One region of the Kluyvera sp. 142486 genome, then DNA from elsewhere that is predicted to be linked to it. Evidence: predicted binding sites of a transcription regulator. Region 1 holds the regulator's gene; each other region holds the start of a gene.
The links. The regulator Fur, encoded in region 1, represses iron uptake genes when iron is present. The targets are predictions, from matches to a motif close to ATAATAATGAGAACNACTATCAA.
Positions count from the first base shown of each region.

Region 2: a site for Fur is predicted at 3,003-3,025, ahead of fepD (Fe(3+)-siderophore ABC transporter permease). Genes of this name have one in related genera too.
Region 3: a site for Fur is predicted at 2,076-2,098, ahead of ACLGE8_RS09860 (Nramp family divalent metal transporter). Genes of this name have one in related genera too.

Region 1 covers NZ_JBKHUI010000004.1:266,463-274,025, forward strand. The annotation lists gene pgm (phosphoglucomutase (alpha-D-glucose-1,6-bisphosphate-dependent)) at 1-1,509, opposite strand, end outside; gene seqA (replication initiation negative regulator SeqA) at 1,548-2,120, opposite strand; gene ybfF (esterase) at 2,303-3,067, shown strand; gene ybfE (LexA regulated protein) at 3,197-3,490, shown strand; gene fldA (flavodoxin FldA) at 3,641-4,171, shown strand; gene fur (ferric iron uptake transcriptional regulator) at 4,463-4,915, shown strand; gene chiQ (ChiQ/YbfN family lipoprotein) at 5,029-5,364, opposite strand; gene chiP (chitoporin ChiP) at 5,414-6,820, opposite strand; gene glnS (glutamine--tRNA ligase) at 7,286-7,563, opposite strand, start outside.
Region 2 covers NZ_JBKHUI010000002.1:3,229-10,791, reverse strand. The annotation lists gene entF (enterobactin non-ribosomal peptide synthetase EntF) at 1-65, shown strand, start outside; gene fepC (iron-enterobactin ABC transporter ATP-binding protein) at 200-994, opposite strand; gene fepG (iron-enterobactin ABC transporter permease) at 991-1,983, opposite strand; gene fepD (Fe(3+)-siderophore ABC transporter permease) at 1,980-2,987, opposite strand; gene entS (enterobactin transporter EntS) at 3,098-4,336, shown strand; gene fepB (Fe2+-enterobactin ABC transporter substrate-binding protein) at 4,436-5,395, opposite strand; gene entC (isochorismate synthase EntC) at 5,629-6,810, shown strand; gene entE ((2,3-dihydroxybenzoyl)adenylate synthase EntE) at 6,967-7,563, shown strand, end outside.
Region 3 covers NZ_JBKHUI010000007.1:78,159-85,721, reverse strand. The annotation lists gene ACLGE8_RS09870 (aldo/keto reductase) at 1-285, shown strand, start outside; gene ACLGE8_RS09865 (DUF2502 domain-containing protein) at 411-728, shown strand; gene ACLGE8_RS09860 (Nramp family divalent metal transporter) at 800-2,035, opposite strand; gene ACLGE8_RS09855 (NupC/NupG family nucleoside CNT transporter) at 2,371-3,573, shown strand; gene ACLGE8_RS09850 (EAL domain-containing protein) at 3,624-5,816, opposite strand; tRNA gene ACLGE8_RS09845 (tRNA-Ala) at 6,002-6,077, opposite strand; tRNA gene ACLGE8_RS09840 (tRNA-Ala) at 6,117-6,192, opposite strand; gene ACLGE8_RS09835 (YfeC-like transcriptional regulator) at 6,409-6,765, shown strand; gene ACLGE8_RS09830 (YfeC-like transcriptional regulator) at 6,775-7,179, shown strand; gene gltX (glutamate--tRNA ligase) at 7,221-7,563, opposite strand, start outside.

The DNA of each region.
Region 1 (7,563 bases):
CCAGCCGTTGTCGGTCATCACTTTCAGACCGCCGATAGAAGCCCCGTTACCCGGTGCCGCCGTCAGACGTGCGGTAATCGGGTCACCCGCCAGCGTGCTGGCGCTCACCATTTCTGGAGAGAGCTTAGACAGCGCCGCTTTCTGTGCGGAAGTTGCGCTGGCCTGCAGACGGTTGTAGCTTGGCGCACCGAAACGGGCAGCCAGTTCGTTGTAGTGCTCCTGCGGGTTCTTACCGGTGACGGCGGTGATTTCCGCTGCCAGCAGGCACATGATGATCCCGTCTTTATCGGTAGACCACGGCGTACCGTCGAAGCGCAGGAAGGAAGCACCCGCGCTCTCTTCGCCGCCGAAACCGAAGCTGCCGTCGAACAGACCGTCAACGAACCATTTAAAGCCAACCGGCACTTCTACCAGCTTACGGCCCAAATCGTTCACCACGCGGTCAATCATTGCAGAAGAGACCAGCGTTTTACCCACGGCGACATCTTTGCCCCACTGCGGGCGATGCTGGAACAGGTAGTTGATCGCTACCGCCAGATAGTGGTTCGGGTTCATCAGGCCAGCCGGCGTGACGATACCGTGACGGTCATAGTCCGGGTCGTTGGCAAACGCCAGATCGAACTTATCGCGCAGCGCCAGCAGCCCCGCCATCGCGCACTCGGAGGAGCAGTCCATACGGATCGCGCCATCTTTATCGAGGTGCATAAAGCGGAAGGTCTGGTCAACGTGATCGTTCACGATGGTCAGGTTCAGGTTGTAGTGCTTGGCGATACGCTTCCAGTATTCGATACCAGAGCCACCCAGTGGGTCAACGCCCAGGGTCAGCCCAGCTTTCTGGATAGCGGCCATATCGACGATATCCGCCAGCCCTTCAATAAACGGCTGAACCAGATCGACTGCTTTCACGTGACCGGAAGCCAGCGCAGCGTCGTAAGCAATGCGCTTCACGCCCGCCAGGTCGGCTGCCAGCAGCGCATTCGCGCGGTCTTCAACCACTTTGGTGACGTTGGTATCAGCCGGGCCACCGTTTGGTGGGTTGTACTTGATGCCGCCGTCTTCCGGTGGGTTGTGGGATGGCGTAATCACGATCCCATCGGCCAGCTTACCGCCTTTTTTGTTGTGTACCAGGATAGCGTTGGATACCGCCGGAGTCGGCGTAAAGCCATTGTCTTCCTGAACAATGACATCCACCCCGTTTGCTGCCAGCACTTCGAGAACGGAGATAAACGCCGGCTCAGAGAGCGCGTGAGTATCCTTCCCGACATAGCATGGGCCCGTAATTCCATTTTTCGCGCGCTCTTCCGCGATCGCCTGAGCAATGGCCAGAATATGCTTTTCGTTGAAGCTGTGACGACCCGCGCTCCCACGGTGGCCGGATGTACCGAACTTCACCGCATGTTCCGGGTTGCTCACGTCAGGCTGCAGCACGTAGTACTGAGCCGTCAGTTGGGCGACGTTGATCAAATCACTCTGCTGTGCAGGTTGTCCTGCACGGGTATGGTTTGCCATTGCCTGGTCCTTCTTATGCAAGGGTTAGATTGTCAGTATTAGATAGTACCGCAAACCTTCTCAATCAATTCCGTTGGGAATTGCATTGATTGCATGATGTGTTCGACCATGCTGCATTTACGGCCTGTATTAGTATTGGTAATGACCCAGTATGGCGTATCCGGAACCTGTTTTGGTTTTGTCTGGTTGCCGTTTTTGAGCAGAGTCTGCTCATCAGCAGCAAAATAGACGCGGGTACGCCCGTGAAGGGATTCGGTAGCTTCGGCAAACGCCTTGTTGTCCAGAGCGTACAGCGTGGTCAGTACCAGCATGAAGCGGTTAACCGCTTTCTTCTGTTCTGCATACTCATCAGAGAGCAGCAGCTCACGCATAGCACGAACTTTATCTTTGGCGGTTTTTACCGTTTTCACGTCAGCAACGGGAGCAGCAGCCGGGGCCGGAGCGGGAGCCGGTTCTGCTTTGACGACCGGCGCAGCGGCAGCAGCCACGGGCTGGGAAGCGGCGGAGAATTTCAGCATACGCCGTAAAATGTCGGACGCGCTCTCGCCAATGTGCAGAGTGTGAGCCGCAATATAGCGATAGAGCTCGTCATCAACTTCGATCGTTTTCATCTTAATCCGGTGCGATAATTTTTCTGAATACAATTCATTGGGATTATAAAGTCAAAACCCAACAGCGGGTAGCGCCAAACCAGGAAGACGGCAAAATTCGGAGGAGTTCCTCTCTTGCCCCTGAGCGTTAGAATGTCCAACATGATACCCTAACCCGACAATGCGAAAAAAAGAACTTTGCTATGAAATTGAATGTCCGAGCGCAATCTGCACAAAACCTGCACAATAATTCTCCCATCGTTCTCGTCCACGGGCTGTTCGGTAGTCTGGACAATCTTGGCATCCTGGCGCGCGACCTGGTCTCCGACCACGATATCCTCCAGGTAGACATGCGTAACCACGGTTTGTCGCCGCGTGCCGATGAGATGACCTACTCCGCAATGGCGCAGGATCTGCTCGATACCCTCGATGCTAACGGCATTGAGAAAGCGACGGTTATCGGCCATTCCATGGGCGGTAAAGCGGTGATGGCGCTCACCGCGCTGGCCCCAGAACGCATCGACCGACTAGTGGCGATTGATATTGCCCCCGTGAATTATCAGGTCCGTCGTCACGATGAGATTTTTGCCGCCATTAATGCGGTGACTAACGCGGGCGTGGCAACCCGCCAGCAGGCCGCCACGGTGATGCGCGAGTACCTTAAAGAAGAAGGCGTGATTCAGTTCCTGCTGAAATCCTTTGTTGACGGTGCCTGGCGATTTAACGTGCCTGTGCTGTGGGAACAGTACCCGCATATCGTTGGCTGGGAGACTATCCCGGCCTGGGACCACCCTGCCCTGTTCATCCCTGGCGGCAATTCGCCGTACGTGACCGAAGCCTATCGTGACACGCTGCTGGCTCAGTTCCCGCAGGCAAAAGCGCATGTTATTGCCGGCGCGGGCCACTGGGTTCATGCCGAAAAACCGGAAGCGGTGCTGCGAGCGATTCGTCGCTACCTCGCCGAGTGATTAAAAATGCATCGACCGCGCGCCAGAATGGCCGTGGTCGTTGGCGTGTGGGCCCCACTGATGTATGATTGCGCGCTGTCTGCACCGGGCACCGCCCGGTAGCTTGTTTCCCCGAAGTCACTCAGAACCATGGCAAAAGAACAAACGGACCGTACGACCTTAGATTTGTTCGCAAATGAGCGTCGGCCGGGAAGACCAAAAACCAATCCGCTTTCGCGTGACGAACAGCTGCGCATTAATAAGCGTAATCAGTTAAAACGCGACAAAGTGCGCGGTCTGAAGCGCGTGGAGCTGAAGCTGAACAACGAAGCCGTTGATGCACTCAACGAGCTGGCGACTGCCCGTGATATGAGCCGGAGTGAACTCATCGAAGAGATTCTGATGAGCCAACTGGCCCAACTGCACGGACAGGGGAAAGTCTGAAAAATCCCCCAAAATACGCTTTCATGTAGCAGAGTGTGCAGTCCGGCACGATAGCGGTTTCCGCGCACCTCTCTGTTCTGCTATGATTGCCCTTATCTGTGGGCAATAAGCCACCACCATATCATTAAGTTTCAAGAGGTTATTTTACTCATGGCAATCGTTGGCATCTTTTTCGGTAGCGATACCGGGAACACCGAAAATATCGCAAAAATGATTCAAAAACAGCTTGGTAAAGATGTCGCTGACGTTCACGACATTGCCAAGAGCAGCAAGGAAGATCTGGAAGCATTCGACATTCTGCTGCTGGGTATCCCAACCTGGTACTACGGTGAAGCGCAGTGCGACTGGGATGACTTCTTCCCTACGCTAGAAGAAGTGGACTTCAACGGTAAGCTGGTTGCGCTGTTTGGCTGCGGCGACCAGGAAGACTACGCGGAATACTTCTGCGACGCACTGGGCACCATTCGCGACATCATTGAACCACGCGGCGCGACTATCGTAGGCCACTGGCCGACCGCGGGCTACCATTTCGAAGCGTCTAAAGGTCTGGCAGATGACGACCACTTTGTGGGTCTGGCTATCGATGAAGACCGTCAGCCAGAACTGACCGCCGAGCGCGTTGAAAAATGGGTTAAGCAGGTTGCAGAAGAGCTGCACCTGGATGAGATCAAAAACGCCTGATTATCCTGCGGCACGATGATAAATCGTGCCGCATTAATAGGTAAAAGCAATTAAAATAATAGCTACAATTTTTTAACTTTTGAGCGCATACCTGTACAATATCTTCTGATTTAGCGCGGTCTCATCGTCAGTTTGTCGGTGAAGCCTCGTTTTTGAAAGCTTAGTTTACCCGGCTCTTGCTGTTTTCATTTCAATAGGGTCATTCTATAATGAGACGCATTAATTCGGGTGCATTCTCTGTGATACTTTCGCTGATGGAAGTTAATCGTTTAGCAACAGGACAGATTCCGCATGACTGACAATAACACCGCATTAAAGAAGGCTGGCCTGAAAGTCACACTTCCACGGTTAAAGATTCTGGAAGTCCTTCAGGAACCGGATAACCACCATGTCAGCGCGGAAGACTTATACAAACGCCTGATCGACATGGGTGAAGAGATTGGTTTAGCCACGGTTTACCGCGTATTGAACCAGTTTGATGACGCCGGTATCGTCACCCGTCACAACTTTGAAGGCGGTAAATCCGTTTTCGAGCTGACCCAACAGCATCACCACGATCACCTGATCTGCCTCGACTGCGGCAAAGTGATCGAGTTCAGCGATGATTCCATTGAAGCTCGCCAGCGTGAAATCGCGTCGAAGCACGGTATCCGCTTAACGAACCACAGTCTTTATCTTTACGGTCACTGCGCTGAAGGCGACTGCCGTGAAGATGAACACGCGCATGACGCGGTAGCAAAATAAGCGTACTGTGTGCGTCTCGAAAACCAGCCTAAGCGCTGGTTTTTTTATGCCCTGCTTTACGATATCCATAAAAAAACCGCTGCAAGCAGCGGTTTTTTGTTGTCAGCATAAGCTTATTTCTGTGGCGTGTTGTTGCTGCGAATTTCCTGCCAAATCTTATCGCAGTTCTTCGCTACCGCTTCGTCATTACCCATTTTTCTGGCGTTAATGCATTTCTGGTAATCAATAACGCGCACGCTTTCCTGGTTTGCGAACTGCTCGTGCGCTTTCTCTTGCTTCAGCACATTTAGCACGCTCTGGCAGGCCTGAATTTTATCCGGGTTGCCTTCTGCAGTGTTAATACAGGCGCTGTAGGCATCCTTCAGCTTGCTATCTTCCTTCGGTGCAGGTGATTGCGCACAGGCGGTTAACCCAGCGGCCATCAGCGCAACAATAATCAATTTTTTCATACGATGAGCCTCTTAACAGCGGCAGAGGTCTCCCCCTGCCGCGTTAGCATCAGAAAATAGTGAACGGTGCGATAACCATAAATTTCACGTCACGCTCATCCTGGAAGATGTTGCCGTAACCGCCGCCCCAGCTTGGAATATCGGAGTGGTTGTCATACTGAGTGAAGTGCAGTTTGAACAGCGTGCCTTTTGCGCGGCCATCCTGTACGGTGTAGGCCACATCGAGGCTGTAGGCAGACTCTTTGATCTTGTTATTCTTGTCGTAGAACTCGTCCGGGCTCATCTGCCAGGTCGCTGGCTTAGCATCCCATGCGTAAACGTAAGAAGCACCCACCGCCCAACCCGGCAGATCCCAGTTTTTCAGATCATACATGGTGCCAAAGAAGACCGCTTTTTCGCCGTTGGCGTTGAAGTCAGAGCGGTTATCCCACCAGATATCCAGACGACCGTTAGAGGACGCGTAGGTTGGCGTCATACGCTGCAGGAAGTAACCCTGCTGACCCTCTGCTTTAACCCAGGTCCCTTCCAGACGGAAGTCGAACACTTCTTGCAGCTTGTAGCCGAAGGTTAACGCTTGCAGCCACGCGGTACCGTCATAGATATCGTTGACGCCGTGATCGCTCACCTTGTCACGCGTACCGTAGAACTGATAGCTGGTGGTCAGCGGGCCGCCAGGGATATCAAATTTGTAGCTACCTTTGGCGAAGTACTGATCGATATAGCCTTCCGCCTGACCAAATGCGGCTTCCAGCACGAGGTCATTTTTGAAATCGTATTTCGCACCGATGGAGTGCAGGTAATCGACTTTGGTCTTCTTATCGTTCTGATAGAAGTTGTCCATTTCAAGGTGCCATGGCGCCTTGTAGTTGTTCGTCCACATGTAGGAGAAGCTCAGCGCGCCAGCATCGCCGTAGTCGAAGTTAGCACCGGCTTCAGCACCCTGATAGGTACCAGGCATAAAGCTCCAGTGTGGTGCCAGCAGCGTTTGACCGGTTGGCTGGATGTAACCTGCGCGAGCCCATGTTGGCCCTAATTTAAATTTAGCTGCCGCTTTGTACAGGCTGATACCGCTCTTATCGCCGCTGTAGTCTTCGCTGTAGCCTTTGTTCTTAGAAGAGAACGCAATTTCGTTCGGGTGACCACTGCCGTTATCTTCCGCCATTTCAATCGCGGTGAACGCAGCAATATCAATACCGAACATGTCGGCAGCATAGCCAGACTGGAAGTCGAGGTTGGCATTCCAGGTGGAGTGAGAAAGGTTGGTTTTATATTTATCGTGATCGGTAACGTCTTTACGGTCACGTTCGCGCTGCCAGTAATAGATGCCGCCGGTCAGTGTAGAATCGTCGATGAAGCCTTCTGCTTTTGCTTCCGGAGTCATCATAAAGCCTGACATTGCTGTCACACCGGCGATAGCCAGCGCCAGCGTACTACGTTTGCCACTAAACGTACGCATAGTTATATCCTCTTTGACTTTTAAAAATGCCGCTGCAAAGCAGAAGGCAAAAAAATAAAACTGATAAAAAGGTACTGCTAAGAAATTGTGTTTCACTACACCTACAGACTATTTTTCGCGACGCGAATTATCAATCCTTTTCCGCAACGAGAGTGCAGGATTATGACAAAGCGCACATATTTGGTTTCCATTTGTAACAGGGTGCGTTACTGCAACATCTTCGCGCCAAGCCTTGCCGGGCCTGATAAAAATGTGAATGAGACCGTTTACATTAGACTTTTGTAACAAGCGGGATTAAAAGCGCGGGGATACTTAGAGGTAGAATAATTGCATTAATTCGCTTCGCGAAACTATAAGAGATCGTATTTTTCATCCGAAAGTAACATTATCATTCAGTGAAAGAGAACCTCTGGCGGCAGGCGAAAAAAAACGCCGCAAGCGCGGCGTTTTTATCAGGGTAAGGAATTAACCTACCCAGGTATCACGCAGACCGACGGTGCGGTTAAATACCAGCTTCTCTGCGGTGGTATAACGGCTGTCGAGGCAGAAGTAACCCTCACGCTCGAACTGGAACGCTTTACCGGCCTCAGCGGCCTGCAGAGAAGGCTCAGCGTAGCCCTGCTTGATAACCAGTGACTCTGGGTTCATCACCGACAGGAAGTCTTCTGCGGCACCTGGGTTTGGCACGCTGAAGAGACGGTCGTACAGACGAATTTCAACCGGCAGCGCATGTGCTGCGCTAA
Region 2 (7,563 bases), on a different contig from region 1:
TCGACATCATTACGCCTGCGGCATTTGAGGCGATTGGGCCGGTGATGCGGGAGATATTGGGGTAGGTGTACGATTTTTCTCCGTCCGGAAAGCGCGTCCGGTTTGATCCCCTCGCCCCTTTGGGGCGAGGGTTAGGGTGAGGGGAAATATGCGCGATGTACCCTCACCCCGGCCCTCTCCCTGGAAGGGAGAGGGAGTACTATCGCCGCCCGAGTGGCACCACCAGCGGCGTATTTGCCACTGGGTCATCAATAATCATGCAGCGCAGGCCGTAAATCGCCTCAATCAGCGCCGGAGTGACTATCTCTTTCGGCGCGCCTTCCGCCACAATTTTTCCATCACGGAGTGCAATCAGGTGCGTCGCGTAGCGGCACGCCTGGTTTAAATCGTGCAACACCGCCGCCAGCGTATAGCCGCGCTCGCGGTTCAGTTCGCTTAATAACTCCAGCAGGTCAATCTGATGGCTGATATCAAGCCAGGTCGTTGGCTCGTCAAGCAGCATAATCGACGTATCCTGCGCCAGCACCATGGCTATCCACGCGCGCTGACGTTGGCCGCCGGAGAGGGTATCCACGCTCTGACCTGCCAGATTAATAATGCCGGTGGCCTTCATTGCACGCTGCACCGCGTCCTCATCTTCCTGCCGCCAGCGGGTAAACAGCGGCTGATGCGGATAGCGGCCACGCGCAACCAGCTCCTGTACCGAAATATCGCCCGGCGTGGTGGCGTTTTGCGCCAGCAGGCCGACGCGACGCGCTACTTCTTTGCTGGCGTAGCGCTGGATCTCTTCACCGTCGAGATAGACATGGCCGTGAACCGGCGTCATCAGGCGGCTGAGCGTGCGCAGCAGCGTTGATTTTCCGCAGCCGTTGGGGCCGATAATGGCGGTGAAATGACCGTCAGGAATGGTGACGTTCAGCGACTCGGCGATGGTCTTTTTACCGTAGGCAAGGGTTAACCCCTCGCCGCGCAGGCGAGCGACGGTGTCGGTCATTTTTTACGAGACTCCTGAATAAGCAGCACGATGAGGTAGATACCGCCAAGGCTAACGGTGACCACGCCCACCTGAAGCTGGTAAGGCAAGAACAGCTGCTGGGCGCAGTAATCGGCGGCGGCCAGCAGCAGCGCGCCGCAGAGCGCCGCCTGGGTAAGACCCCAGCGCGCGGTGCCGCAGAGGCGGCGGGCGATGTGCGGGGCGACCAGCGCAATAAAGGAAATTGGCCCGGCCAGCGCGGTGGCGGTGGCGGTCAACACCACGGCGACCAGCATCAGCAGCAGACGAGACCACTCGACGCGAACCCCCAGCGCACAGGCGCTGTCATCGCCCATTTCTAACAGGCGCAGACGGCGTACCAACAGCGCTGAGCAGGCGAGGGCGATGACCATCATCGGTGCGGCGGGCCAGATTTTGGCCCACGTCAGGCCGTTAAGCGAACCGGCAAACCACAGCCCGGCGGAGACGGCGGTCTCCAGCGATGCGCGCAGCAGTAGCCAGGTGTTGAAAGCCATCAGCATCGCGCGGATGCCGATGCCGATAATAATCAGCCGGAAGGTTTCAATACCGTCGCGCCACGCCAGCGCCCAGACGATAAGCGAGGTGGCGATGCCGCCTGCCATGGCGGCGAGGGTGATGGTGGTGAGGTTCTGGCCGAAGAAGACCAAAGCCACCAATACGCCGCTCCACGCCCCGGTGTTAAAGCCCATCACATCCGGGCTGCCCAGTGGGTTGCGCATCAGCGACTGGAAAATCGCGCCGCTGACGCCGAGCGCGGCGCCAATCAATAACGCCATCAACACGCGCGGCAGACGCCACTCGGTCACGACCAGGGTGATGGCGCGCGGCGCGTCGCCGAACAGCGCGGCGAAGATTTGGGAAAATTCCAGCGTAACCGCACCGCTGCGCAGGCTCAGCAGCGTGAGCAGCAGGCATGCGGCGACCAGCAGAAGACAGCTGGCGACCAGACGACGAGAAGGGGCGTTCATCGGCCACCTCCGTTCGATTTACGGCGGACGAGGAAAATCAGCACCGGCGCGCCGATAAAGGCGCTGACCACCGAGACCCGCAGTTCGCCTGGCACCAGCAGGCGACCAATAATATCGGCAAACAGCAGCAGCGACGGCGTGGCGAGCAGTGTAACCGGCAGCGACCAGCGGTGATCTGAACCCACCAGCCAGCGGGCAATGTGCGGCATCATCAGGCCGATAAAGGCAATCGGGCCTACCACCGAGGTCGCGCTGGCGCACAGAATGGTGATCACCAGCAGCCCCATAATTTGCGTGCGTGCCACTTTGCTGCCGAGCGCGGTAGCGGTGTCGGCACCCAGGCTCAGGCTGTTAAGCGAGCGGCTCATCATCAGCGCGACGGCACCGGCAATCAGCACCGGGATCAGCACCGTTTTCAGGGGTTGCAGGGTGCGAATATCCAATGAACCGGCCTGCCAGAAGCGCAGCTGATCGTAGACATCCTGATTGAGCAGGGCGATGCCGCTGGAGAAACCTTCCAGCACGGCGGCGAGCGCCACGCCTGCCAGCGTTAAGCGCACCGGGCTAAGCTGGCCGCCGCCCTGGCTGCCGGTAAAGGCGACGATTAATGAGGCCACCAAGGCGCCGCAAAAGGCCATCGCCAGCTGTTCCTGCGGCGAAGTAATGCCGAGCAGCGCTGCCCCTAACACGATGGCAAAGCTAGCGCCGGCGTTAACGCCAAGAATGCCGGGATCGGCAAGCGGGTTGCGGGTGAGGGTTTGCATCAGCGCCCCGGCAAGCCCCAGCGCGCCACCGGCCAGCAGACCGGCCAGCGTTCGCGGCAGTCGGGCATCAAGCACGATGGTGCAGTCGGCGCCCTGGCAGGTGCCACTAAGCGCGTCGATAACGACGTGAACCGGGAGCGGCTTAGCACCAATCAATAAACTGAGCGTGGCGGCGAGAAACAGCAGTATCAACAATCCAGGCAGCGCAAGGGCGCGCAGCACCGGGGTGGAAAACGACATGGCGACATCCCTGATTTGATAATGATAGTAATTATCGTTATCTATCTTATTCGCTTATGTTAGCATGAGCGCCCTCGGAAAGGGTAAGAAAAAACGTTCAAGGTTTTGTAATGAATCGACAATCCTGGCTGCTGAATCTGAGCCTGCTAAAAACGCATCCGGCCTTTCGCGCCGTCTTTATTGCTCGCTTTATCTCCATTCTCTCGCTTGGCCTGCTCGGCGTGGCGGTACCCGTTCAAATCCAGATGATGACCCACTCCACCTGGCAGGTGGGGCTTTCGGTCACGCTGACCGGCGGGGCGATGTTTGTCGGGCTGATGGTCGGCGGCGTGCTGGCTGATCGCTACGAGCGCCGCAAGCTGATTCTGCTGGCGCGCGGTACCTGCGGCGTGGGGTTTATCGGCCTGTGGCTGAACGCGCTGCTGCCGGAGCCGTCGCTGGTGGCGATTTATCTGCTGGGATTATGGGATGGTTTCTTTGCCTCGCTGGGCGTAACGGCGCTGCTGGCCGCGACGCCTGCGCTGGTGGGGCGTGAAAACCTGATGCAGGCCGGGGCGATCACCATGCTGACGGTGCGCCTGGGTTCGGTGATTTCGCCGATGGTCGGCGGCCTGCTGCTGGCTTCCGGTGGCGTGTCGTGGAACTACCTGCTGGCGGCGCTGGGTACTTTTATCACCACGTTGACGCTGCTGCGTTTACCGCAGCTGCCGCCACCGCCGCAGAAGCGCGAACATCCGTTCTCTTCCCTGGTGGCCGGGTTCCGTTTTCTGCTCGGTAGCCCGCTGATTGGCGGCATTGCGCTGCTGGGCGGGCTGGTGACGATGGCCAGCGCCGTGCGCGTGCTTTATCCCGCGCTGGCGCAGGGCTGGCAGATGTCGGCGGCACAGATTGGCCTGCTGTATGCGGCTATCCCACTGGGGGCGGCTTTTGGTGCGCTCACCAGCGGAAGGCTAGCGCAGAACGAGCGTCCGGGCTGGATCATGCTGCTGGCGACGGTTGGCGCGTTTGTGGCGATCGGGCTGTTTGCCATGATGCCGCACTGGGCGTTGGGGATGGTCTGTCTGGCGCTGTTTGGCTGGCTGAGCGCCATCAGTTCGCTGCTGCAATATACCTTGATTCAGACCCAGACGCCGGAAGCGATGCTCGGGCGCATTAACGGGCTGTGGACGGCGCAGAACGTCACCGGTGATGCCATCGGCGCGGCGCTGCTCGGCGGGCTGGGGGCGATGTTGACCCCGGTGGCGTCGGCAAGCGTGAGCGGCTGGGGGCTGGCGATGGTTGGTGGGATTTTGCTGTTGGTGCTGGGCGAGTTGCGACGGTTCCGGCGCGAGATCCCGGAGTCGGCGTAAACGCTTCGTCCGGGATGCCGGATGGCGGCTTCGCCTTATCCGGCCTACTGAAACCGTGTAGCCCGGCCAGGCGAAGCGCCGCCGGGAACGGCTCGGAGCTTAACCAAACAGCGCCGACAACCGTGCTAACACTCGCGTCGCACTGTAATAATCAAGGCGGAACGTCTCGGTGCCTAACGCGTAAACCTGTTTCTCTTTTACCGCGGGCAGGTGCGCCAGCAGCGGGTTGGCGTAGATCGCGTCCACGTCTTTCTGGTCACCGGCGAACAGGAACAGGCTGTTACCGTTCAGACCGGTTGCCAGGTTTTCACCGCCAAGCTGGATGATGTCGTGGCGTTTACCCTGGCTTTGGCTGGCGTGCAGACCTTCCGGCAGCGTAGCAAGGGTAAAGCCGAGCTGGGAGAGGAATTGCCCCTGCGCGGACTCGCTGGTCCACAGGTTGGCGCTATGCGCGGCGGCGGTATAGACCAGCGCGCTTACCGGCTGCGGCGGCAGTTTCATCTGCTGTTTCACCGTCGCCAGTTGCTTATCAAACTCGGCTATACGCGCGGCAGCCTGCTTCTCCTGCCCGGTAATGGTACCAAGCTGGGTTAACAGCGCCTGCCAGCTTTTATCGTCGTAGTTAACGATAAGCGTTGGGGCGATGGTGGAGAGCTGGTCGTACAGCGCCAGCGCGGAGTCGCCGCCGGTAGCGCTAATCAGGATCAGGTCCGGCATTTGTGCGGCGACGGCTTCAGCGCTTGGTTCGCCGATATAAAGACGGGATACCTTACGCGCTTTTGCGACGTCGCCCCACTGGCGCAGGAAGCCCTGATCATCGGCTACGCGGTTATTAGGTGTAGTCGCGCCGCTAGCAATCACCGGCGCATCAATCGCCAGCAGAGAACCGGTGAGGGTGACGCTGGTGGAAACGATGCGCGTCGGCTTGTGCTCCAGCGTGTGGACGCCGTGGCTGTCGCTAATCTGGCGCGGCCATTCGGCTGCCTGGGCTGAGGATATTCCTAAAACACTGAAACCGGCGATGAGCGCGACGGTGCGCCATAAAGCGGAGAAATTCACGAATAAGCATCCTGATTGTTATTGGTTAATGCTTCTCATTTTCAACTATTGTTCGCGCTGGATGCAAGCCCTCTTCCATCGTCGGGGCAGGGCAATATCAGGGCTACGCGCTTTTTATTAAGCACAAGATGCTGCTTAGCGCTGTTGACATACGAGGCGTTTACTTTTAGGTTACCCAACCAAAATATAAATGATAATTATTCGTAATATCTTTATCGTTTTTGGAGGATGATATGGAAACGTCACTTGCTGCGGATACACAAGAACAACACCACCAGGCTACGCTCTCGGCCGATAGCTTTTTCTTTATGTCGCCGTTCCGTAGTTTTACCACCTCGGGCTGCTTTCAGCGCTTCACCTGCCCGGCTGAAGGCGGCGATGCGCCAGATAGCGCATTCCAGCAGGGGCTAGCCTCGGCGTTTGCCGCAGCCAAAGCCGCCGGGATTGCCAATCCGGTGATGGTCGGTGCCATCCCGTTCGACACCACGCAGCCTTCCGCGCTGTATATCCCTGAACGCTGTGACGCGTTTTCGCGTACCGCAAAGCAACACTCTTCCCGCTATCACGCCTCGCGCGATCCGCTGGCGGTTGTGGCGCGCCGTGAAATCCCCGAAAGCCCGCTGTTCCTCGATATGGTAGCCCGCGCGGCGGCGCTGACTGCGACCCCGCAGGTCAATAAAGTGGTGCTTTCCCGCCTGATTGATATTGAAGCCGAGCAGACGCTGGACAGCGGCGCGCTGCTGGAGCGTCTGGTGGCGCAAAACCCGGCGAGCTTTAACTTTCACGTGCCGCTGCCGGATGGCGGCGTGCTGCTGGGCGCGAGCCCGGAACTGCTGCTGCGTAAAGAAGGGGCGATGTTCCATTCTCTGCCGCTGGCGGGCTCCGCGCGCCGTCAGCCGGACGACATGCTGGATCGCGAAGCGGGTAATCGCCTGCTGGCTTCAGAAAAAGACCGTCACGAGCATGAGTTGGTGACCCAGTCGATGAAAAAGACGCTGGCACCGCGCAGCCTGCAGCTTACGCTGCCGAGCACGCCGCAGTTGATCACCACGCCAACCTTGTGGCACCTCGCGACGCCAATTGAAGGCCAGGCCAAAGCGGAAGAAAACGCACTGACGCTGGCCTGCCTGCTGCACCCAACGCCGGCGTTGAGCGGTTTCCCGCATCAGGCGGCGAAGCAGCTGATTGCTGAACTGGAGCCGTTCGAGCGAGACCTGTTCGGCGGCATTGTCGGCTGGTGTGACGCCGAAGGTAACGGCGAGTGGGTAGTGACTATCCGCTGCGCGCGCGTTAAAGCCAATAGCGTGCGTCTGTTTGCCGGGGCGGGCATTGTGCCGGCGTCATCGCCGGAGTCCGAGTGGCGTGAAACCGGCGTCAAACTTTCGACCATGCTAAATGTTTTCGGCCTGCATTAAGAGCCTATCCCATTAGGCTATTTTATTCGCCATTTTGGCGCCGGGCAGTGCTCGAAATCCTCACGTACTATGTGTACGTTCCGGTTTCTGCACGCTGTCCGATGTCAAACTGGCTTCAACAATTACGCCTACAGGGATAGGCGGCAAGGAATCAGAATGACCGTGGAATTTACCCGCTGGCCGGATGCGCTGGCGGCGCGCTACCGCGAAAAAGGCTACTGGCAGGATCTGCCGCTCACCGAAATGCTGACCCGCCACGCGGACAGCGACGCGGTTGCGGTGATTGATGGCGACCATCAGATTAGCTATCGCCAGCTGAATCATTACGTCGATAACCTGGCGGCTTCGTTGCAGCACAAAGGCCTTAAGCGTGGCGAAACCGCGCTGGTGCAGTTGGGCAATATCGTCGAGTTTTACATCACGCTGTTTGCGCTGCTGAAACTGGGCGTGGCGCCGGTGAACGCGCTGTTCAGCCATCAGCGCAGCGAGCTGAACGCCTACGCCGAGCAGATTGCCCCGGCGGCGCTGATTGCTGACCGTTCGCATACGTTGTTTAGTGACGATAGTTTCCTCAACGCGTTTTGCGAACAACATCGCTCCCTGCGCATGGTGCTGCTGCGCAAAGGCGAGGGTGAACACGCGCTGGAAGCGGCGATTGCGCGTCCGGCCGTTGATTTTACCCCAACGCCCACCGCCGCCGACGAAGTGGCCTTTTTTCAGCTTTCCGGCGGCAGTACCGGCACGCCGAAGCTT
Region 3 (7,563 bases), on a different contig from region 1:
GCTGACTCCCGCGCCGCAAGCGGCAGCATCTTCCTGAAGCCAGAGCAGTTGACCGACGGCAAGCTGGAAGCCGTGCGCCAGCTCAATACTATCGCGGAGCAGCGCGGTCAGAAGCTATCGCAAATGGCGCTGGCATGGGTATTACGCCAACAGGCAGTGACGTCGGTGCTGATTGGCGCCAGCAAAACCGCGCAGCTTGATGATGCGGTGGGTATGCTGAGCAACCGGCATTTTAGCGCTGAGGAAAGCGAAACCATCGATAGCATTCTGCGCAGTATAAAATAACGGCAGTTTTAGCAAAAAATGCTCTCTCCTGGCGATTTAAGAGTTACCCCAATAATCGCGGTATTTACCGAATTGTAATATTGCGTTAACAGGCCTTACAGGCCACGATCGTATAGGAGAGAAGTATGTTCAGGTCACTGATTCTGGCGGCAGTGTTGATGGCATCGGCCCCGATGTTCGCGAATGCTGGTGAAATCACCCTGCTGCCGTCCGTAAAATTACAAATTGGCGATCGCGATAATTACGGTAACTACTGGGACGGCGGCCGCTGGCGTGACCGTGATTACTGGCATCGTAACTGGTATCACCGCGATAACGGCTGGCACCGTGGTTGGGATAACCGCAAAGCCTATGAGCGCGGCTATCGCGAAGGCTGGAGCGACCGCGACGATCATCGTGGCCGCGGGCGTGGCCACGGACATGGACACGGGCATCATCACTGATATTTTGCCGGATGGCGGCTTCGCCTTATCCGGCCTACAGGTTTCGTGTAGGCCGGATAAGCGCAGCGCCATCAGGCAAGCAACGTTCCCAGCAGCAACCACCCGTTCAGCGCCACCACAATCACCACAATCACCCAGCCAATTCGTTTAATCCACTGCGTGTTGACCAGTTCGCCCATCAGCTGGCGATTGCTGGTGAAAATCAGCAGCGGCACCAGCGCCAGCGCGATGCCAAAGCTTAACAGCACCTGGCTCATGACCAGAATGCGCGTTGGGTCGAGCCCCATCAGAATCACAATAAATGACGGCAACATCGTCACCGCACGACGGAACCACAGCGGAATGTGGAAGCGAATAAAGCCCTGCATCACCACCTGACCGGCCAGCGTCCCCACCACCGTGGAGGAGAGCCCCGCTGCCACCAGACTCAGGCCGAAGATGGTTGCTGCCGCGTGGCTCAGCAACGGTTCGAGGGTGAGATACGCTTCATCAAGGTCGGCAATACCGGTGTGACCGTGGAAGTGGAACGCCGCCGCCGCTGTCGCCATCATCGCCAGGTTCACAAAACCAGCAATGGTCATGGCGATCGCCACATCCCAGCGCGTGGCGTGATAGCGCTCTTTGGCGCTGCCGCCATGCAAATGCTGGGTCAGCGATGAGTGCAGATAAATAACGTGCGGCATGATGGTCGCACCCAGCACGCCCGCCGCGAGGAACACCGCTTCGGAGTTAGGCAGCGAGGGAATAATCATCCCTTTCGCCAGCGGTGCCATCTGCGGCTGGGAGAAAACCAGCTCAACGATATAGGCCGCCGCCACAAATAGCAGCAGGCCACCAATCACTTTTTCCAGCGGCTTTTGCCCACGGCGCTGCAGCATCAGAATAAGGTAGGTGGCAACCCCCGTCAGCACCGCCCCTTGTAGCAGCGAAACGCCGAGGATCAGCTTAAAGCCGATTGCCGCCCCGATAAATTCAGCCAGGTCGGTTGCCATGGCGATAATTTCTGCCTGCACCCAGTAAAACCACACCACCGGACGCGGATAATGGTCGCGAATCTGCTCCGCCAGGTTTTTCCCCGTAGCGATACCGAGTTTCGCAGACAGCACCTGAATCAGCATCGCCATCAGGTTCGCCCAGACGACAACCCACAGCAGCTGGTAGCCGAAGCTCGCCCCCGCCTGAATGTTGGTGGCAAAGTTGCCGGGATCGATATAGCCGATGGCGGCAATAAATGCGGGCCCCATCAGCGCTAGCCGCATACGGCGCGCTGCACGACCGGTGTTACTCTCAACGCGACTGTTTGTCATGGTCTGCCTCAAAAACATAGCCTTTGCTATGTTTCAGGCTAACAGAATGAGAATGATTATCAAGTTCATTTGTAAAAGATGATAATGATTGCTCTGATAGCCGGAATCAATCGCCAGACTGGAGGTTGCGGGGGTTTGGTGTACGCTTAAGATGAGAGTAGTACAACAAGGGAACTTTTCATACATTTACTTAACATCACAAAAATGTATCTTTGATCACTAATTTTGAGTTTGCTCACAGGAACTAAATATAGTGGGATGGAGATCTCGTTTTATTTAATGATGTTACATAGAATGTGCAAGAAAATTTAACCCGTCTCATGTTTGGAGCAAATATGGACCGCGTCTTGCATTTTGTTCTCGCGCTCGTGGTGGTAGGGATCCTGGCCTTGCTGGTCAGCACCAACCGCAAAGAGATTCGCATTCGTTATGTTATTCAATTACTTGTCATTGAAGTTTTACTGGCATGGTTCTTCCTGAACTCTGACATTGGTCTGGGCTTCGTACGTGGCTTCGCCGAAATGTTCGAAAAACTGCTTGGTTTTGCGAACAACGGGACCGACTTCGTCTTTGGCAGCATGAACGATAAAGGCCTGGCCTTCTTCTTCCTGAAAGTCCTCTGCCCTATCGTCTTTATCTCTGCGCTGATCGGTATTCTGCAGCATATCCGTATTCTGCCGATTGTCATTCGTGCGATTGGTACCGTGCTGTCTAAAATCAACGGCATGGGTAAGCTCGAGTCTTTCAACGCCGTCAGCTCCCTGATTCTGGGACAGTCTGAAAACTTCATCGCCTATAAAGATATCCTCGGCAAAATGTCACGTAACCGCATGTACACCATGTCGGCCACGGCGATGTCTACCGTTTCGATGTCTATCGTTGGCGCCTACATGACCATGCTGGAGCCGAAGTTCGTTGTTGCGGCGCTGGTACTGAACATGTTCAGCACCTTTATCGTTCTGTCGCTGATCAACCCGTACCGCGTGGATGCTAGCGAAGAGAACATTCAGATGTCTAACCTGCACGAAGGACAGAGCTTCTTCGAAATGCTGGGTGAATACATTCTGGCAGGTTTCAAAGTTGCGATTATCGTTGCTGCGATGCTGATCGGCTTTATCGCCCTGATCGCCGCGCTGAACGCCCTGTTCGCGACTGTTACCGGCTGGTTCGGCTACAGCATCTCCTTCCAGGGCATTCTGGGTTACATCTTCTATCCAGTTGCATGGATTATGGGTGTACCGGCAAGCGAATCCCTGCAGGTCGGTAGCATCATGGCGACCAAACTGGTTTCTAACGAATTCGTTGCCATGATGGATCTGCAGAAAGTCGCCGCTGAACTTTCTCCGCGCGCGGTCGGTATCATCTCCGTATTCCTGGTTTCCTTCGCTAACTTCTCTTCTATCGGTATCATCGCTGGCGCGATTAAAGGCCTGAACGAAGAGCAAGGTAACGTAGTTTCCCGCTTCGGTCTGAAGCTGGTTTACGGTTCTACGCTGGTGAGCGTTCTGTCTGCTTCAATCGCGGCACTGGTTCTGTAATTCACCCGCATTAAAAAAGGGCCTGTAACGTTGTTACAGGCCCTTTTTGTTTATGACTCGGTCTGGTAGCCAATATCGCAAAGCGGTCTTGGCTTATCGATGAGATACCCCTGCATATAGTGCACGCCCAGCTCCACCAGCAGCGCCTGCTGCGCCTCGGTCTCAACGTATTCTGCCACCACCTCCAGGTCCTGCATCTCCGCCAGTTCGCAGATAGAACGAATAATCATCGCATCCATTGGGTTGGTGAGCACGTCACGCACGAACGCGCCGTCAATCTTGATGATGTCGGCCTCAAGACGCTTCAGGCGCTCATAGTTAGCGTAGCCGGTACCGAAGTCATCAATGGCAATCTGACAGCCAAACTCCCGCAGTCGATTGAGGTTCTGGATGCTGATATCCGAGTTCGAAAACGCCTGCTCTTCGGTAATTTCAATAATGATGCGCTGAACGTTAACCCGGTAGCGTAGGAACAGCGCAATGATTTCGGCGGAGCTCTCCTTATGCATCAATGTGTAGGGCATCAGGTTGACGGAAAAACGCTGCCCCGGAAACGCCGGCAGCGAGCGGAACAGGTTTTCCATCACCTGCATATCAAAGCGTTTGCTCATGTTGAACTGCGTCAAAATAGGGATAAATTTATCCGGCATTACCATACCGTTAGCATCCACCAATCGGCTGAGGATTTCATAGTAACCTTCGCCCGATGGCTTCCTGATAGGCTGCGCATAGAGGACAAAGTTTCCCCACTCCAGCGCGCTTTTAATCCGGTTGAGGAGCACAACGCGGTCGCCAGTTTCGTCATAGGCCTCCACCTGACCGTTATCCAGCTGCAGAATCTGGCTCTCCTCACCCGCCTGCTCTGCCAGCCAGCTGAGCTGCCCGAGCGTATGGTAGAGATTGTCGTCCTGCGTACGAACCCTCCCCCACGAGATGCCATATTCCAGCGTCAGTAGCGTGTTGTTCCAGCGAATATCCTGGCGCTGCAGGAAATCCACCAGATGATTAAGCCGCCCTTCGGTGTCCGGGCCGTTTAGCACCAGCAGCAGCTCATTGCCCGGCAACTGGAAGAGCTTCTCTTTGTTGTCGAGCTTAGGCTGCAGCACCTGGGTGATGCTGCGCTTGCACTGAATACGCATCATCATGCCGTAGTGACGGCTGAGGAAGTCCAGATTTTTTATGTGCAGGCAACAGAGGCTGGTCACGTCCCGCGTCTTCATATAATCCTCCAGCGCACGCAGGTTAGGCAGCCCGGTCAACGGATCAATCATGGCCTGCTCGTGCCACTTCTGCTTCAGATGCTTGCTGCGGTGGTAGATTTGCAGCATGTACTGCAGACAGACGCTAAACGAGATCAGCGCCGACAGGATAAATGAGAGCGAGTACTGGGTTTGGATACCGTGCAGGAAGTTTTTGTTGTACATCACCAGCATAAAGGCTGACAGCGTCCAACTCATGACGATCAACGGATACGACAGCTGGCTGATACCGAAGGCAAAAAAGATAAAGATGATAGGGACGAGATAACCGGCAAAATAGCGCTCACCGAACGGTGCACAGAGGAAAAACAGCATGCAAATCAACGCGAGGAACCAGGAGATAACGAAGCATTTCCCCTTTAGCCCCGTATAGCCCGCAATGTTTTTACGCCAGAATACTCTTGCATAGCGACTATTCAGACACATACGTAATGGATAATAGAATAGTTTAGTAAATATTAAGGATGCACATACTAACCCCTGAATATCCACAATCGCATAAATAACGGAAGTTATATTAAAATAACTAAACATTGCGGCAGGCACAACGGTCAACTCACCCGCTAAATACATCATAACCTTAGCAAGAATTGGCGTTGCAAAACCAAACCAGAAAATACGTAAGCCAATATGATGAATAGCTAATCCATGACGCCAACGCCGCCCCAGGATGGAATGTAAAATAAGGCTTGAAATGCAGACAGCAGTTAACTGACAGAACAACAATATTAATGAATCAAAAGGCGAAAGGTGCAACTGCCAGTAGTTGGTGGCGATAAAGCCGAGCGCCAAAGGCAGCACAGCATGGCGGCCAAACAACATCATCAGGGCAATCATTACGCTAAGCGGTAACCATGCCAGATATACAGAGTGACCATCATAAAATGCGGTCGGAGAGATATATCGAGAAACAGGAATCATCACCAGGCTAATAACCAATGCCAGGACGAATTTCCTAATAGGGGTACTCCGTTGCACAGTCATGCGTATCTGCCGATATCCTTTATCGTACGTAGAGTGACTGTTCAAATATTATTGGTAGTTATTATTCGAAGCAAACTGAGTTGAGTAAATCCTGATCTACGCATGCCTTTTATAATATAAATGCTGTTTTTTTGTTCACGTCTACAAAACAAAAAACCCCCGCCATAGGCGAGGGTTTCGAATTTTGGTGGAGCTAAGCGGGATCGAACCGCTGACCTCTTGCATGCCATGCAAGCGCTCTCCCAGCTGAGCTATAGCCCCACATTTTCTTTACGTTCCAAACCTGATGGGAGCAGGATTTGGTGGAGCTAAGCGGGATCGAACCGCTGACCTCTTGCATGCCATGCAAGCGCTCTCCCAGCTGAGCTATAGCCCCAACGTAAAGCTGTCGTGTTGACGGGCCGCATAATATGAATTCCCTAACACAGTGTCAACGGCAAAATAGGCGAAATAGTTCTAATCGCTGAAAAAGCAGGCAAACGCGCCATATTGCTCGCCTCCTCGCAGGTTGGAGTTAAACCTGTCACGTTTTCTCATAAAACGATGCTATAACATGGACCTGTAATTCCCACACTGCGACTCAGGAAATTGTATGCTCAAGGAACGAATGACGCCGGAGGAGATTGCTCATCTGACGGGATACAGCCGACAAACCATCAACAAATGGGTGCGTAAAGAGGGCTGGAAAACGTCGCCTCGTCCCGGTGTTCAGGGAGGAAAAGCCCGCCTGGTACACGTTAACGACGAAGTTATGGAATTCATCCATAGCGCCCAGCGCGCCTCTGAATCTTCGGCTCCCTATTCGGTAAACGGCAGCGACAATCCTTTCCACACGCTGCTGCTGACGCTGGTTGATGAAATGACCGAGGCCGAGCAGAAACAGCTCACGTCACTGCTGCTACGAGAAGGCATTAGCGGTTTATTGCAACGTTTAGGAATTCGCGGTTAAACACTGTCTATGAAAAAACTTCCCGCAAAAATGTCCACGGAAGAGATGGCCGACATGCTGGGGATGACCCGGCAGACAATCAACCGTTGGATTCGTGAAAAAGGCTGGCAGACCGAACCGATGCCCGGTATTAAAGGCGGTCGCGCACGGCTTATCTTTATTACCGATGAGGTGATGGATTTTCTGGTGAATACGCCGGCTTTCCGTCAGTTGCCCAACGAAAACCAAATTGATGAACCCGCAGGCAGCTACACGGCCCATGCTTCAGATGCGGTCTGGCGGCAAATTAGCGACGTATTGCAAAACAACATGACGCCACTAGAGCAAGAACGCTTACACCGACTGTTGGCGCGTGAAGGAATTTGTGGTTTTCTGTCGCGACTCGGGCTGGACGACCAGAACGAGAAGGTATAAAAAAAGCGGGTTTCCCCGCTTTTTTCACATCTGAATGCCGATTACTGCTGGCTTTCACGCTCAGCGATAAACGCCAGCGCCTTGTTGATACGCTCAATGCTACGGGATTTACCGATCGCATGAACGGTCACGTCCAGACCTGGTGACTGCCCTGCTCCGGTCACCGCAACGCGCAGCGGCATACCGACTTTGCCCATGCCCACTTCCAGCTCATCGGCGGTCGCCTGAATCGCGTGGTGGACGTTTTCAGCGGTCCAGTCAGTAATGGCAGAGATTTTGTCACGTACGACTTCCAGCGGCTGACGCGCAACCGGACGCAGGTGTTTCTTCGCCGCGTCCGCATCGAACTCTGCGAAGTCTTCGTAGAAGTAACGGCAGCTCTGC